One region of the Tessaracoccus lubricantis genome, then DNA from elsewhere that is predicted to be linked to it. Evidence: riboswitches for the same ligand, from Rfam matches in the RefSeq annotation. Region 1 holds a riboswitch; each other region holds the start of a gene.
The links. Region 1 has a riboswitch for thiamine pyrophosphate ahead of ABEA30_RS06120 (3-oxoacyl-ACP reductase). Riboswitches for the same ligand answer to the same signal wherever they lie in the genome.
Positions count from the first base shown of each region.

Region 2: it holds a riboswitch for thiamine pyrophosphate, as region 1 does, so the genes downstream of both, thiM (hydroxyethylthiazole kinase) here and ABEA30_RS06120 (3-oxoacyl-ACP reductase) in region 1, are expected to answer to the same signal.
Region 3: it holds a riboswitch for thiamine pyrophosphate, as region 1 does, so the genes downstream of both, ABEA30_RS04735 (MFS transporter) here and ABEA30_RS06120 (3-oxoacyl-ACP reductase) in region 1, are expected to answer to the same signal.

Region 1 covers NZ_BAABLV010000019.1:86,450-90,654, forward strand. The annotation lists gene ABEA30_RS06110 (CHRD domain-containing protein) at 1-135, opposite strand, end outside; gene ABEA30_RS06115 (aldo/keto reductase) at 385-1,371, shown strand; gene ABEA30_RS06120 (3-oxoacyl-ACP reductase) at 1,384-2,187, opposite strand; TPP riboswitch at 2,222-2,317, opposite strand; gene ABEA30_RS06125 (ABC transporter ATP-binding protein) at 2,359-3,429, opposite strand; gene ABEA30_RS06130 (ABC transporter permease) at 3,426-4,205, opposite strand, start outside.
Region 2 covers NZ_BAABLV010000013.1:78,835-83,039, forward strand. The annotation lists gene tdh (L-threonine 3-dehydrogenase) at 1-276, shown strand, start outside; gene ABEA30_RS04260 (glycine C-acetyltransferase) at 305-1,489, shown strand; TPP riboswitch at 1,523-1,618, shown strand; gene thiM (hydroxyethylthiazole kinase) at 1,609-2,409, shown strand; gene thiE (thiamine phosphate synthase) at 2,409-3,086, shown strand; gene thiD (bifunctional hydroxymethylpyrimidine kinase/phosphomethylpyrimidine kinase) at 3,083-3,922, shown strand; gene ABEA30_RS04280 (TenA family protein) at 3,935-4,205, shown strand, end outside.
Region 3 covers NZ_BAABLV010000016.1:37,096-41,300, forward strand. The annotation lists gene ABEA30_RS04725 (thiamine phosphate synthase) at 1-557, opposite strand, end outside; gene thiM (hydroxyethylthiazole kinase) at 554-1,327, opposite strand; gene ABEA30_RS04735 (MFS transporter) at 1,324-2,664, opposite strand; TPP riboswitch at 2,655-2,764, opposite strand; gene ABEA30_RS04740 (plasmid stabilization protein) at 2,829-3,185, shown strand; gene ABEA30_RS04745 (SDR family NAD(P)-dependent oxidoreductase) at 3,187-3,876, opposite strand; gene ABEA30_RS04750 (RNA-binding S4 domain-containing protein) at 3,958-4,205, shown strand, end outside.

The DNA of each region.
Region 1 (4,205 bases):
TTGGGTGTCGACGTTGGCGACCTCGTTGCCGCCGTTGAGTTGGGCGGTGAAGACGGTGGCGGAGTGGGCGGGCACGGCGAAGAGCCCCAGGCTCAGCACTGCGACGAGCAGGGTCAACAGACGGATGCGGTTCATCTTGGCCTCCAAGACTCGGGTGGCCGGAGCCGGGCGGATCCTGGCCCCGGGTTTCACGCTAAGTCGGGGCGAGAACCGGGGTCAAGGGTTTGCGGGTGCGGCCTCCGCCGCCGGTCCCTGAGCGTGTCGCGTGCGAGGAAAGAGCACGCGCCATGCTCAGGGACCAGCACGCGCCACGCTCAGGGGCCGGCCAACCCCACACGCCACCCCGGACACACATCCCGCGCGAGGCTGTGCCAAGGTGGGGGCATGCAGAAGTCCACATTGGGTAAGACCGGCCGCGACATCGGTGTCGTCGGCCAAGGGTGCTGGCAGTTCGGCGGCGACTGGGGTGCTGTCGGCGACGACGCCGCCATGGCCGTCCTGCACACCGCAGCCGACGAGGGCGTGACGTTCTTCGACACGGCTGACGTCTACGGCGACGGCCACAGTGAGCAGCTCGTCGGCCGGTTCCTGAAGGAGCGGGCCGACGACGGCATCATGGTGGCGACGAAGCTCGGCCGCCGCGCCAACCCGCACGTGCCGGAGCAGTTCACCCGCGAGAACCTCCGCGCCTGGAACGACCGCTCCCGCACGCTGCTGGGCCTCGACACCATCGACCTGGTCCAGCTCCACTGCCCGCCCACTCCGGTCTACTCGGACGACCGCGTCTTCGACGTGCTCGACGAGATGGTCGACGAGGGGCGCATCCGCCACTACGGCGTTTCGGTGGAGACCGTCGACGAGGCCATGACGGCGCTGCGCCGCCCCGGCGTGGCGAGCATCCAGATCATCCTCAACGTCTTCCGCCGCAAGCCGCTCGAGGAGGTGCTCCCGGCCGCCGTCGAGGCGGGCGTCGGCATCATCGCGCGCGTGCCGTTGGCCAGCGGGCTCCTGACGGGGCGGTTCACCGAGTCCACCACCTTCGCGCCCGAGGACCACCGCACGTACAACCGGCACGGCGAATCCTTCGACCAGGGCGAGACGTTCAGCGGCGTGCCCTACGACGTCGGGGTCGCCGCGGCGCGCGAGTTCGCGTCGATCGTCCCCGACGGCGTGACCCCCGCGCAGTTCGCGCTGCGCTGGATCATCGACCAGCCGGGCGTCTCCGTCGTCATCCCGGGCGCCAGCCGCCCGGAGCAGGCGAAGGCCAACGCGGCCGCCGGCTCGCTGCCCCCTCTCACGCAGGAGCAGCTCGCCGCGTGCGAACGGCTCTACGACGAGTACATCCGCGAGCACGTCCACGGCCGCTGGTGACCGTGGCGGCACTCAGTTCTTGACCAGGCCCCCGTCGACCACGAGGTTCTGCCCCGTGATGGCACGGGCCCAGGGGGAGGCGAAGAAGATGATGGCGTCGGCGAACTCGTCGGGGGTGGTCACGCTGCCCAGCGGCGTGCCGGCCGCGATCGCGTCGAACACGGCATCCGGCGTTGCGGCGCTGGCATCCGTGGTGCGCAGCAGCCCGCCGCTGACCATGTTGACGTTGATGCCGCGCGGGCCCAGGTCGACGGCGAACGTGCGCGTCAACGACAACAGCGCCGCCTTGGCGGCGGTGTAGTCGTGGTACGGCACCACGGGGTGCTGGAACAGGTTGGTGCCGATGTTGATCACCCGGCCTGAGCCTGCCCGCTCGAAGGAGGGCAGCGCCGCCTGGATCACGTTGAGCGCGCCCTCCACCACGCCGGAGAACTGGTTGCCCAGGTCCTCGTAGGCGATGTCGCCGGCCTTGGCTCGCGCGTCGCCGTTGAAGGAGAAGTCGACCAGCGCGTTGTTGACGACGGTGGACACCGGCGCCCCGAACGCCTCCTTCGCCCGCGACATGAGCGCGTCGACCTGTGCGCGGTCACGCACGTCGGCCTGCACGGCGACAGCCTGGCCCGGGTGGGCAGCGGCGAGCTGCTCGGCGGCCTCAGCGCTGGCGCGGTAGTTGATCAGCACCCGCGCTCCCTCGCGGAGGAACGCCTGCACGATGCTGCGGCCCAGGCCACGTGCGCCGCCCGTGACGACGACGACCTGGTCTGCAAGCGCGGGCGCGGCCGGCTTCTGGACGGCGGGGCTGGTGGATGCGGCCATGGACATGCCTTCCTGCATGCGGCGGAGGAAGCCATGGGCTCAGCACGGACATTCCCTTCGCCAGTACGAACTGGATCAGGTTCGACGGGTCTCATCTCAGCCGCCGACGGCGGCACCCCGTGTCACTTTGAGCCGAGGCTAGCAGACGTCGCCGCAGCCCTCCCCCGGCGACTAGTGCTTGAACACGCGCACCGGGCCGACCACGCGCAGGCCCACGCGTGCGCCCAGCACCGGGGTCTCGTTGCCGTGCACCCTGGCCCGCACCGACAGCGGCCCGCCGGCCCACCCCTGGGCGTCCCCGGCGACGTCGAGGCCGACCACCGCGTCGTGCCCGAAGAAGCGCACCGTCGTGACCACCCCGGTCACGGCACCCTGCTCGGGTGACGTCAGGCGGATCTGCTCGGGCCGCAGCAGCACGTCGACGGCACCGCGCGGCACGAAGCCCACCACCGTCAGGGTGCCCAGGCCGGAACGCACTTCCGGACCCACGCCCTCGCCCCGCACCATGACGGCATCGCCCATGAACGCAGCCACCTGCGGGTCGATCGGCTCGCCGTAGATGATGCGGGGCGCCGCCACCTGGAGCACGTGGCCCCCGCGCAGCACCGCCACCTCGTCGGCGAACGACAGCGCCTCGCCCTGGTCATGGGTGACGAGCACGACGGTGGCCCCGGCCGCCCGCAGCGCCCGCGCGGTCGCCTCCCGGGTGGCATGCCGCAGCGCGGTGTCGAGCGACGAGAACGGCTCGTCGAGCAACACCACGCTCGGCCGCGGGGCCAAGGCCCGCGCCAGCGCCACCCGCTGCTGCTGGCCGCCAGAGAGCTGCGCCGGGTAGCGGCCGGCCACCTCGGCCGGCAGCTCGACCAGTTCGAGGAGCTCGGCCACCCGGTCACGGTGCGTGTGCTCCCGACCCCGCAACCCGGACCGGGGCAGGCCGAAGCAGATGTTGCCCGCCACGCTCAGGTGGGGGAACAGTGCCCCCTCCTGCCGGACGTAGCCCACGCCCCGCCGCTCCGGCGGCACCCAGGTGCGCGGGCCGGCGACGGTGCGGCCGGCGACGCGGATCTCCCCCGCGGTGGGGCGCAGGAACCCGGCGATGGCGCGCAGCAGGGTCGTCTTGCCCGAGCCGGAGTCGCCGAGGATGGCGGTCGTCGCGCCTTCGGTGACGTTCAGGCTCACGCCGTGGAGGATCTCGTTGGTCCCGTATCCGGCGCGGAGGTCGCGCACCTCCACCTCGCTCATCTCGTCGCCCTCCTGTCGTGGGTGATCTGGCGCCGCAGCACCACCGTCAGCGGCACCGACAGCACGATCATCACCGCGGCGTACGGTGCAGCCGCCGCATAGTCGAGTTCGTCGCTGGCCGCCCAGAACGACAGCGCCAGCGTGTCGGTGCCGGTGGGGGCGAGGAGCAGGGTGGCGGTGAGCTCGGTGGAGATGGCCAGCGCCACCAGCACGAACCCGGCCAGCACCGACGGCGCGGCCAGCGGCAGCACCACGCGGCGCAGCACGCCTGCCCCGCCGTGCCCGAGGGACCGGGCGGCCTCGGACAGTTCGGGCGGCGCCGCGGCCAGCCCCGAACGCAGCGACACCATGGCCCGCGGCAGGAACAGCACCGCATACGCCAGCACCACCAGCGCCACCGTCTGGTAGAGCCCCGGGGCCCAGGTCACGGCCAGCCCGACCAGCGCCAGCGCCACCACCACGCCGGGCAGCGCACTGCCCACGAACGTGGCCCGCTCCAGCAGCGTCGCGACCCACCCACCGCCTCGGCTCAACAGCAGCGCTCCGGGCAGCGCCAGGACGACGGCGGTGAGGCCGCCGAGTAGGGCGAGGCCCAGCGTCGAGCCGGTGACCCGCAGTAGGTCGTCGGCCACGGCGCCCGACTGGCTGGTGCCGGTGATCAGCCACCGCACCACCAGCACGACCGGCACCGCCGTCGACAATGCCGTCAACAGCGTGAGGCCCACCACCGCGGGCCACGTCCACCGGCCGAGCGGCACCCTCGACGGCGGCCGCAT
Region 2 (4,205 bases), on a different contig from region 1:
ATGACGCACGGTGGGCGCATCGCGCTGCTGGGGTCGCCGACGAAGGAGCTCACCGTCGACTTCGCCACCATCATCTTCAACATGCTCACCATCCAAGGCGTGACCGGGCGCGAGATCTTCGAGACCTGGTACGCCATGAACGCCCTGATCAGGTCGGGGTTGGACATCTCCGGCGTGATCACGCACCGCTTCCCGGCGGAGTCTTTCGCCGAGGCGTTCGCAGTCGCCTCCGACGGCAAGTCCGGCAAGGTGATCCTGACCTGGGACCACTTCTGACGCCCACCCCCCAACCACAGGAGCAGCCATGACCTTCCTCGACGACATCCGCAGCCAGCTGCAAGAGCTCCGCGACGAGGGGCTCTACAAGAACGAGGCCCCGCTCACGACGGCGCAGGCCGCGCACGTCGGCACCCTCGACGGCGACGTGATCAACCTGTGCGCCAACAACTACCTCGGCCTCGCCGACTCCCCCGAGCTCATCGCCGCCGCCAAGGACGCCCTCGACCGCTGGGGATTCGGCCTGGCCTCGGTGCGCTTCATCTGCGGCACCCAGACGCAGCACCAGGACCTCGAGGCCAAGCTCACCGGCTTCCTCCGCAAGGGCGCCGACGGGTTCGACACCATCCTCTACTCGTCGTGCTTCGACGCGAACACCGGCCTGTTCGAGACCATCTTCGGGCCCGACGACGCGATCATCTCCGACGAGCTCAACCACGCGTCGATCATCGACGGCGTGCGCCTGACGAAGTCGCAGCGCCTGCGTTACCGCAACCGCGACCTCGACGACCTGCGCGCGCAACTCGAGGCCGCCAAGGGCGCCCGGCACCGCGTGATCGCCACCGACGGCGTGTTCTCCATGGACGGCTACGTGGCGCCCCTCGACGACATCTGCACGCTCGCCGACGAGTACGGCGCGCTGGTCATGGTCGACGACTCGCACGCCGTCGGCTTCGTCGGCCCCACCGGGGCCGGCACCCCCGAACTGTTCGGCGTCACCGACCGCGTCGACATCCTCACCGGCACGCTCGGCAAGGCCCTGGGCGGCGCGTCCGGTGGGTTCACGTGCGCGCGCCAGCCCATCGTCGAACTGCTGCGGCAGAAGTCGCGGCCGTACCTGTTCAGCAACTCCCTGGCGCCCGCCATCACGGCCTCGGCCATCGCGGTGCTCGACCTCATCGAGTCGCGGCCCGAGCTGCTGGACCGGCTGCGCGACAACACCGCCCACTTCCGCCGTCGCATCGTGGAGGAGGGCTTCGAGGTGCCGGAGTCGGACCACCCCATCGTGCCCGTGATGATCGGCGACGCCGCGCTGGCCGCCCGGATGGCCGACGAGATCCTCGCCCGCGGCGTCTACGTGCGGGCGTTCTCGTTCCCGGTGGTGCCGCGCGGCAAGGCGCGCATCAGGACGCAGCTGTCGGCGGCGCTCACGCGCGAGGACCTCGACGCCGCGGTGACGGCGTTCGTCGAGGCTCGGGCGGCGGTGGCCTGAGTCAGGGTCCGTCGGAGGACACTGGTAGGGTCGACGGCGAAGCCGGGGTGCCCCGTCGTCGGGGCTGAGAGCACACCCGTACCACCTGATCTAGGTCGTGCTAGCGAAGGGAGCAACCCATGACCCGTATTGCCGAGACCCTCACCGGTGTCCGCGCCACCACGCCGCTGGTGCACTGCATGACCAACACCGTCGTGCCGGAGATCACCGCCAACGTGCTGCTGGCCGTCGGCGCCGCGCCGGCCATGATCGACCTGCCCGAGGAGGCGGAGATCTTCGCCGGGATCGCGTCGGCCCTGCTGATCAACGTGGGCAACGGCTCGGCGGAGCAGCACGCCGGCATGCGCCTCGCGGCACCCGCCGCGGCTGCGGCCGGCAAGCCGTGGGTGCTCGACCCCGTCGCCGTCGGCGGCCTGCCCGTGCGCACCCAGCTCGCCCGAGACCTGCTCGTCCACCGCCCCGCCGCCATCCGCGCCAATGCGTCCGAGGTGCTCGGGCTCGCGGGCACCTCCGCCGGGGGTCGCGGCGTCGACGCCACCGACGAGGTGGACGCCGCCGTCGACACCGCCCGCCAGCTGTGCGCCGACACCGGCGCCGTCGTCGCCATCTCCGGCCCCACGGATGTCGTCGTCTCCGACGGCCGCGTCACGCGCGTGACCGGCGGCCACGAGCTGATGCCGCTGGTGATCGGCACCGGTTGCGCGCTGGGCGCCACCGTCGCGGCCTGCCTCGCCGTCGCGGAGTCGGAGGCGGACCGGCACGACGCCGTGGTCGCCGCCCACGCACTGTTCGGCGCCGCCGGGCTCGTCGCCGCACGCGGCGCCACCGCCCCCGCCACCTTCCGCACGCTCTGGCTCGATGCCCTGCACACGCTGACGCCGGCCGAGGTCGAGGAGCTCGTCACCGTCGAGGAGGACTGATGCAGGCCCACAAGAAGCACGCCAAGCAGGTCGACTGGCGGCTGTACGTCGTCACCGACACCGAACTGGCCGGAGGGCCAGACCGCGTCCCGCGCATCGTCGAGCAGGCCGTGCTGGGCGGAGCCGGCGTCGTGCAGGTGCGCGACAAGCACATGTCGGAGGTGGACTTCCTCAAGCTGACGCAGTCGGTGGTGGACGCCACACAGCGGGTGTTCGACGCCACCGGCCACCGCGCCGCCGTGTTCGTCAACGACCGCCTCGACATCGCTGAAGACCTGGGGCTCCACTTCCACATGGGGCAGGCGGACGGCGACATCCACGAGGCCCGACGGCGGCTCGGCCAGGACCTCATGATCGGCCTGTCGATCTCCAACACCGAACAACTGCGCGCCGAGCTGCGCGACCAGACCGCCGACGTCCTCGGCCTGTCGCCCATCTGGAACACCACCACCAAGACCGACACCGAGGCGCCGCTCGAGCTTCAGGGTGCCGAGCAGATCGTGCGCGAGACGGCGGGCCGCGCCAGGACGGTCGCCATCGGCGGCATCAACCCCGTCAACGCCCGGTGGGTCATCGACACCGGCGTCGACGGCATCTGCGTGGTGTCGGCCATCATGTCGGCGCCAGACCCGTTGGCCGCCGCGAAGCAACTCATGTCCCTCTGGAGGACCAGATGACCACGCCAAGGATCGCCCTCAGCATCGCAGGCTCGGACCCGTCGGGGGGCGCCGGCATCCAGGCCGACCTGAAGACCTTCCACGCGCTCGGCGTCTACGGCGCGGCCGCGCTCGCGGGGCTCACCGTGCAGAACACGCAGGGCGTGCGCGATGCCCGGCCCGTGGACCCCGCCTTCGTCCGCGCGCAGGTCGAGGCCGTCCTCGACGACCTGCCCGTCGCCGCCACCAAGCTGGGCATGCTCTCCAACGCCGAGGTCGCCGGCGCGGTGGCAGACCTGCTCGACGAGCGCCGGGCCGACTTCGGCGTGGTGGTCCTCGACCCCGTCATGGTCGCTACCTCGGGCGACAAGCTCCTCCACGACGACGCCATCTCCGTGGTGCGCGAGCGCCTGATGCGCCAGGCCGACGTCATCACCCCCAACGTGCCGGAGGCCGCGGTGCTGCTCGGCACCGGCCCCGCCGTCGACGCCACCGGGGTGATCGCCCAGGCCAACGCGCTGGTCGCCGCCGGCGCCCGCGCCGCGCTGGTCAAGGGCGGGCATCTCTCCGACGCGCAGGTCACCGACGCCTTCGCCACCGCCGAGGGCGTGGCCATCCTCAGCGGCCCGCGCATCGAGTCGCGGCACACGCACGGGACGGGCTGCACGCTGTCGTCGGCGATCGCGGCGTTCGCCGCCCGCAACGGAGACTCCCCCCAGACGGGTGTCCGGCTGCCCTCCGTGGAGCAGGCCCGCGACTACCTGATGCGCGCCATCGACTCCGGCTCCCGCTGGACGCTGTCGCGCACCCCCACCCTGGGCCATGGCCCCGTCGATCATTTCGTCGACGCCCTCTGACCGAAGGAACACATGACCATCACGTGGAAGACCGGTGAGTTCAGCGCGCGCGCGTGGGACGCCACCGCCGAGATCCGCCGCCGCATCGATGCGCTGCCGCTGCTGACCGAACTCGCCGACGGCACCCTCGACGTCAACCGATTCGTCGAGTACCTCGTGCAGGACGACTTCTACCTGCGCGGCTACACCCGAGCCCTCGCCATGCTCGCCACCCGCGCCCCCTCACCCGAGGCCTCGGGCTTCTGGGCCACCAGCGCCGGCGGCGCCGTCGCGGCGGAGGTGG
Region 3 (4,205 bases), on a different contig from region 1:
CCTGCCACCCCGGTGCCCGCCAGTGCCTCGGCGTCCGCCGGCTGCACGTCGCCGATCGCGACGATGGGCAGCCGGGTGGCGGCCACCATCGGCGGGTATCCCTCGAGGCCCACCGGCTGGCGGCCGGAGTCCTTCGTGGGGGTGCGGCGGAAGGGGCCCGAACCGAGGTAGTCGACGACTCCGGCCAGCTCGTCCGCGGCCCGCACCATTGCCAGCGTCCCGGTGGTCAGGCCGATGACGGCGTCCGGCCCCAGCAGCGCACGCGCCGCGGCGGGCGGCAGGTCGTCCTGCCCCAGGTGCACGCCGTGCACCCACGGCGACTCCTGCATCGCGGCGAACGCGACGTCCGCCCGGTCGTTGACCACCACCCTCGACGCCGGGTTGGCCCGGTGCACCGCGCGGCCCACCTCCAGCGTCAGGCGCAGCAGCTCGCGCGCCGGCAGGAACTTCTCGCGCACCTGGACGACGCCGGCCCCGGCGCCTGCCGCCGCGGCCACCTTGGCCACCACGTCCGGCCCGTGGCCGGTGGTGACCACGTAACAGCGCAGGTCGATCATGCCAGGGCCCTCTCCTCGACGGCGTGGGGGTCGACGGCGGCCAGCGCGTCCAGCAGCGCCACCTTGAACGAGCCGGGCCCGGCTGCCGCGCCAGCCGCGTCCTCTGCGGCGACGCACAGCCACGCCGTCGCCGCGTGCGCCGCCTCGAACGGGTCCGCGACGGCGGCGCAGGCCGCGGTGAGCGCGCCCAGCGTGCAGCCGGTGCCGGTGACCCGCGTGAGCAGCGGGTGCCCGGCCGTCACCGCGACGCTGCGCTCACCGTCGGTGATGAGGTCGCGGGCCCCGGAGACCGCGACGACCGCGTGCGTGGCCAGGGCCAGCAGGTGGGCCGAGTGGGCGGCCTGTTCCGGGACGTGGACGGTGTCGGCGCCGCGCCCGCCCGTCCCGGCCCCGGCGAGGTTGAGGATCTCCGAGGCGTTGCCGCGGATCACGGCGGGCCGGTGCGTCAGGAGGTGGCGGGCCAGTGGGGTGCGGACGGGGGCGAGCCCCACCGCCGTGGGGTCCAACACCCAGGGCGTGCCCAGCTCGCGAGCCCGCGCCGCCGTCGCCGGGATGCCCGCTGCGCCATCTGTGGAGAGCGTGCCGAGGTTGACGAGCAGCGCGTCGGCGGCCTGAACCATGACGGGGGCCTCCTCGAGCGTCTCGGTCATCATCGGCCGTGCGCCGGCGGCCAGGACCGCGTCGGCGACGAAGTTGAGCGACACCGCCGCGCTCAGGCAGTGCACCAGCGGCGCCCGCTCGCGCACCGCCGCGATCACGTCGGCGATCATGGCCGCCCCTGACGCGAGGACACGGCCTCGAGGTCGTCGTCGATGTCCGCCGGCCGCAGCGCCGGGCCGAGCGCGCCGCACACCGCCACCAGCGTGCCGCCCAGCACCATGAGGGCGAGCACGGCGGTGTCGCGGCCGAGCCAGCCCTCGAGGGTGGGCAGGTAGAACGGGTACAGCGCAGGGATGACGATCGACAGGCTGTAGGCGGTGCCGTAGCCGGTGGCGCGCACGGCGGTGGGGAAGCGCTCCGACAGGTAGGCGCCGATCGGGCCGTACGCGGTGACCGTCAGCACCTGGAGCGCGACGGCGCACGCCGCGACCAGCCACACGGCGGGGCCGCTCATGATGGCCAGCCACAGCAGCGGCGCCGACACCGCGGCCACCACGCCCCAGATGATGAAGAACCGGCGACGCCCGAGCAGCGTCGACAGGTGCCCGGTGACGCCCATCACGATGGCCTGCCCGACGGCGGCGCAGCCCATCACGACGCTGACGCTGGTGGCGTCCAGGCCCACGTCGGTGCCCAACCGGGGGGTGAGCATGATGACGGTGGTGTTGGTGAGGAACCACAGGCCGCTCATGAGGCCGAACATCTGCCAGAACGAGCGGGCGTGGGTGCCGCTGAGCACCTCGACGAGGCCGAGCCTGCGCCGCGTGGAGCGGTTGCGGTGGAACACGGGGGCGTCGGTGACGTGGACGCCGTAGTACATCAGCATCGCGACGGAGGCGAGGCCGCCGGCGGCGAACGACGCGCGCCAGCCCCATGCGGCGTAGGCGTCGGGGCCCAGTGCCACCAGCAGGACGCCGGTGGTGAAGGCGATGGTGGCCTGCGCCCATGGCGCCATCGACATGATCAGGCCTGAGTAGAGCCCCCGGCGCCGCGGCCTGGACCACTCCATCGCCAGGGGGATGGCAGCGGAGTACTCGCCGGCGATGAACACGCCGCCGAGGAAGCGCAGCGCGATCACGATCAGGATGGCCGCGCCGCCGATCACCTCGTGCGTGGGCACCGCGGCGATGCCCAGGGTGCAGGCGGCGGTGCCGGCGATGGCCACCTTCGTGGTGGTGGTGCGGCCCAGGCGGTCGGCGATCTGGCCGAACACCATGCCGCCGATGGGGCGGCCCAGCAGCATGGCCATGACCACGATGGCGCCGGTGGTGGCCGCGGCGTGTGGACCTGCCAGCACGGGGAGCGCCGGCACCAGCGCCACGAGCGGCAGGAAGATGTGGAGCTGGTCGACGTAGTTGCCGAGGACGCCGCCGCGGAGGGCTGCGCGGCCCTCGGGCGGCAGCGCCGCGGCCGGGTGGGTGAGGGGGGTGGCAATGGTGTGCGTCATCACTAACTTCCTTCGCCGGCATGACCCGGACAGGTTCGGACGGTCCGGGCGGCATCAGCCCCATCTCAGCCCCCTGCCGAGGGCACCCGTGTGGATGGCCAGCACCTTAGCCCACGAAGCGACGGTGCCAAAGGAGGTAGCCGGGAGTGAGACTCCGTCGTAGCGTGGAGGGACCCGAGCAGGAGGTCGACATGACGCCCAGGGCATGGAGTGACAAGCGCGAGCGCCAGTACGAGCACATCAAGGAAGGCCTCGAGAAGCGTGGCGAGAGTGAGGACACGGCCGAGGAGATCGCCGCCCGCACCGTCAACAAGGAACGCGCCAGGGCAGGCGAGGCCAAGGAGTCGAGCAAGCTGTCCAGGGAGGACATCTCGTCGGGCCGACGCGGTGGCCTGCGCTCACACAAGGGCCCGGGCGGCCGCACCCGGGACCAGCTCTACGAGGAGGCCAAGCGCAAGAACATCGAGGGCCGCTCGAAGATGAACAAGGCCGAGCTGCAGAAGGCCGTCGACGCCAAGTAGCTCAGCCGGCGTCGCGGACGTCTGCCAGCACCTTCTGGCCGAAGTCTGCGCGGTTGACCAGCGCCAGGATCTTGGCCGCGGCGTCCTCCGGCGTGCTCAGGCGGCCCTTGTCCTTCATCGCCCGGAACCGGTCACGCGCCGGGAAATCCGTCGCGCGGATGTGTTCCTGCATGTCGGTATCCACCACCCCGGGCGCGATCGAGGCGACGCGCACGCCGTCGAGGCCCTCCTCGGCCAACGTCAAGGCGTGCATGTCGACGGCGGCCTTGGAGGCGCAGTAGGTGCTCCACGTGCTGTGCGCGGCGCGGGCGGCGCCGCTGCTCACGTGGACGACGCGCAGCGGGGTGCCCTCACGGCGCAGCCGCACGACGGCGTCGGTGAGGATGAGGGGCGCCGTGACGTTGATGGTGACGCACTGTTCGATCTGGGCGGGGTCGAGCGTGCCGACGAAGCCGATGGGCGAGACCGCCCCGGCGTTGTTGACGAGGATGACGTCTGAGGCGTCCGCCAGGAAGGCCGCCAACGCGCCCGAGCTGATCCATTCGGTGAGCGCCGACGGCTGCCCGAGGTCCACCCGTTCACCCGCCGAGCGCGAGACGCCCAGCACGACCCAGCCGTCGGCCTCCAACTGCGCGGCGATCGCGGCGCCGAGGCCCTTGCTGTGGCCGGTGACGATGGCCTTCTTGGACATGGGGATCCTTTCGTCAGGTGACGCGGCTTACGGTACTCGGCGCCGCCGACACCCGTTGTGGTGCGCGTTAGGATTCTGCGCATGACCCGACTGGACGCCTGGCTGTGGGCGGTGCGCGTGTACAAGACACGCTCGCTCGCCACGACGGCGGTGCGCGGTGGCCACGTCAGGGTCAATGACCTGCTGCCCAAGGCGTCGCAGCACGTGGTGGCCGGGCAGGTGATCCGGGTGCGCAAGGACCAGGAGGAGAAGATCCTCGAGGTGGTTGACGCCACGCTCGCCAAGCGGGTGGGTGCGCCGCTGGCGCAGGCGGCCTACATCGACCGCAC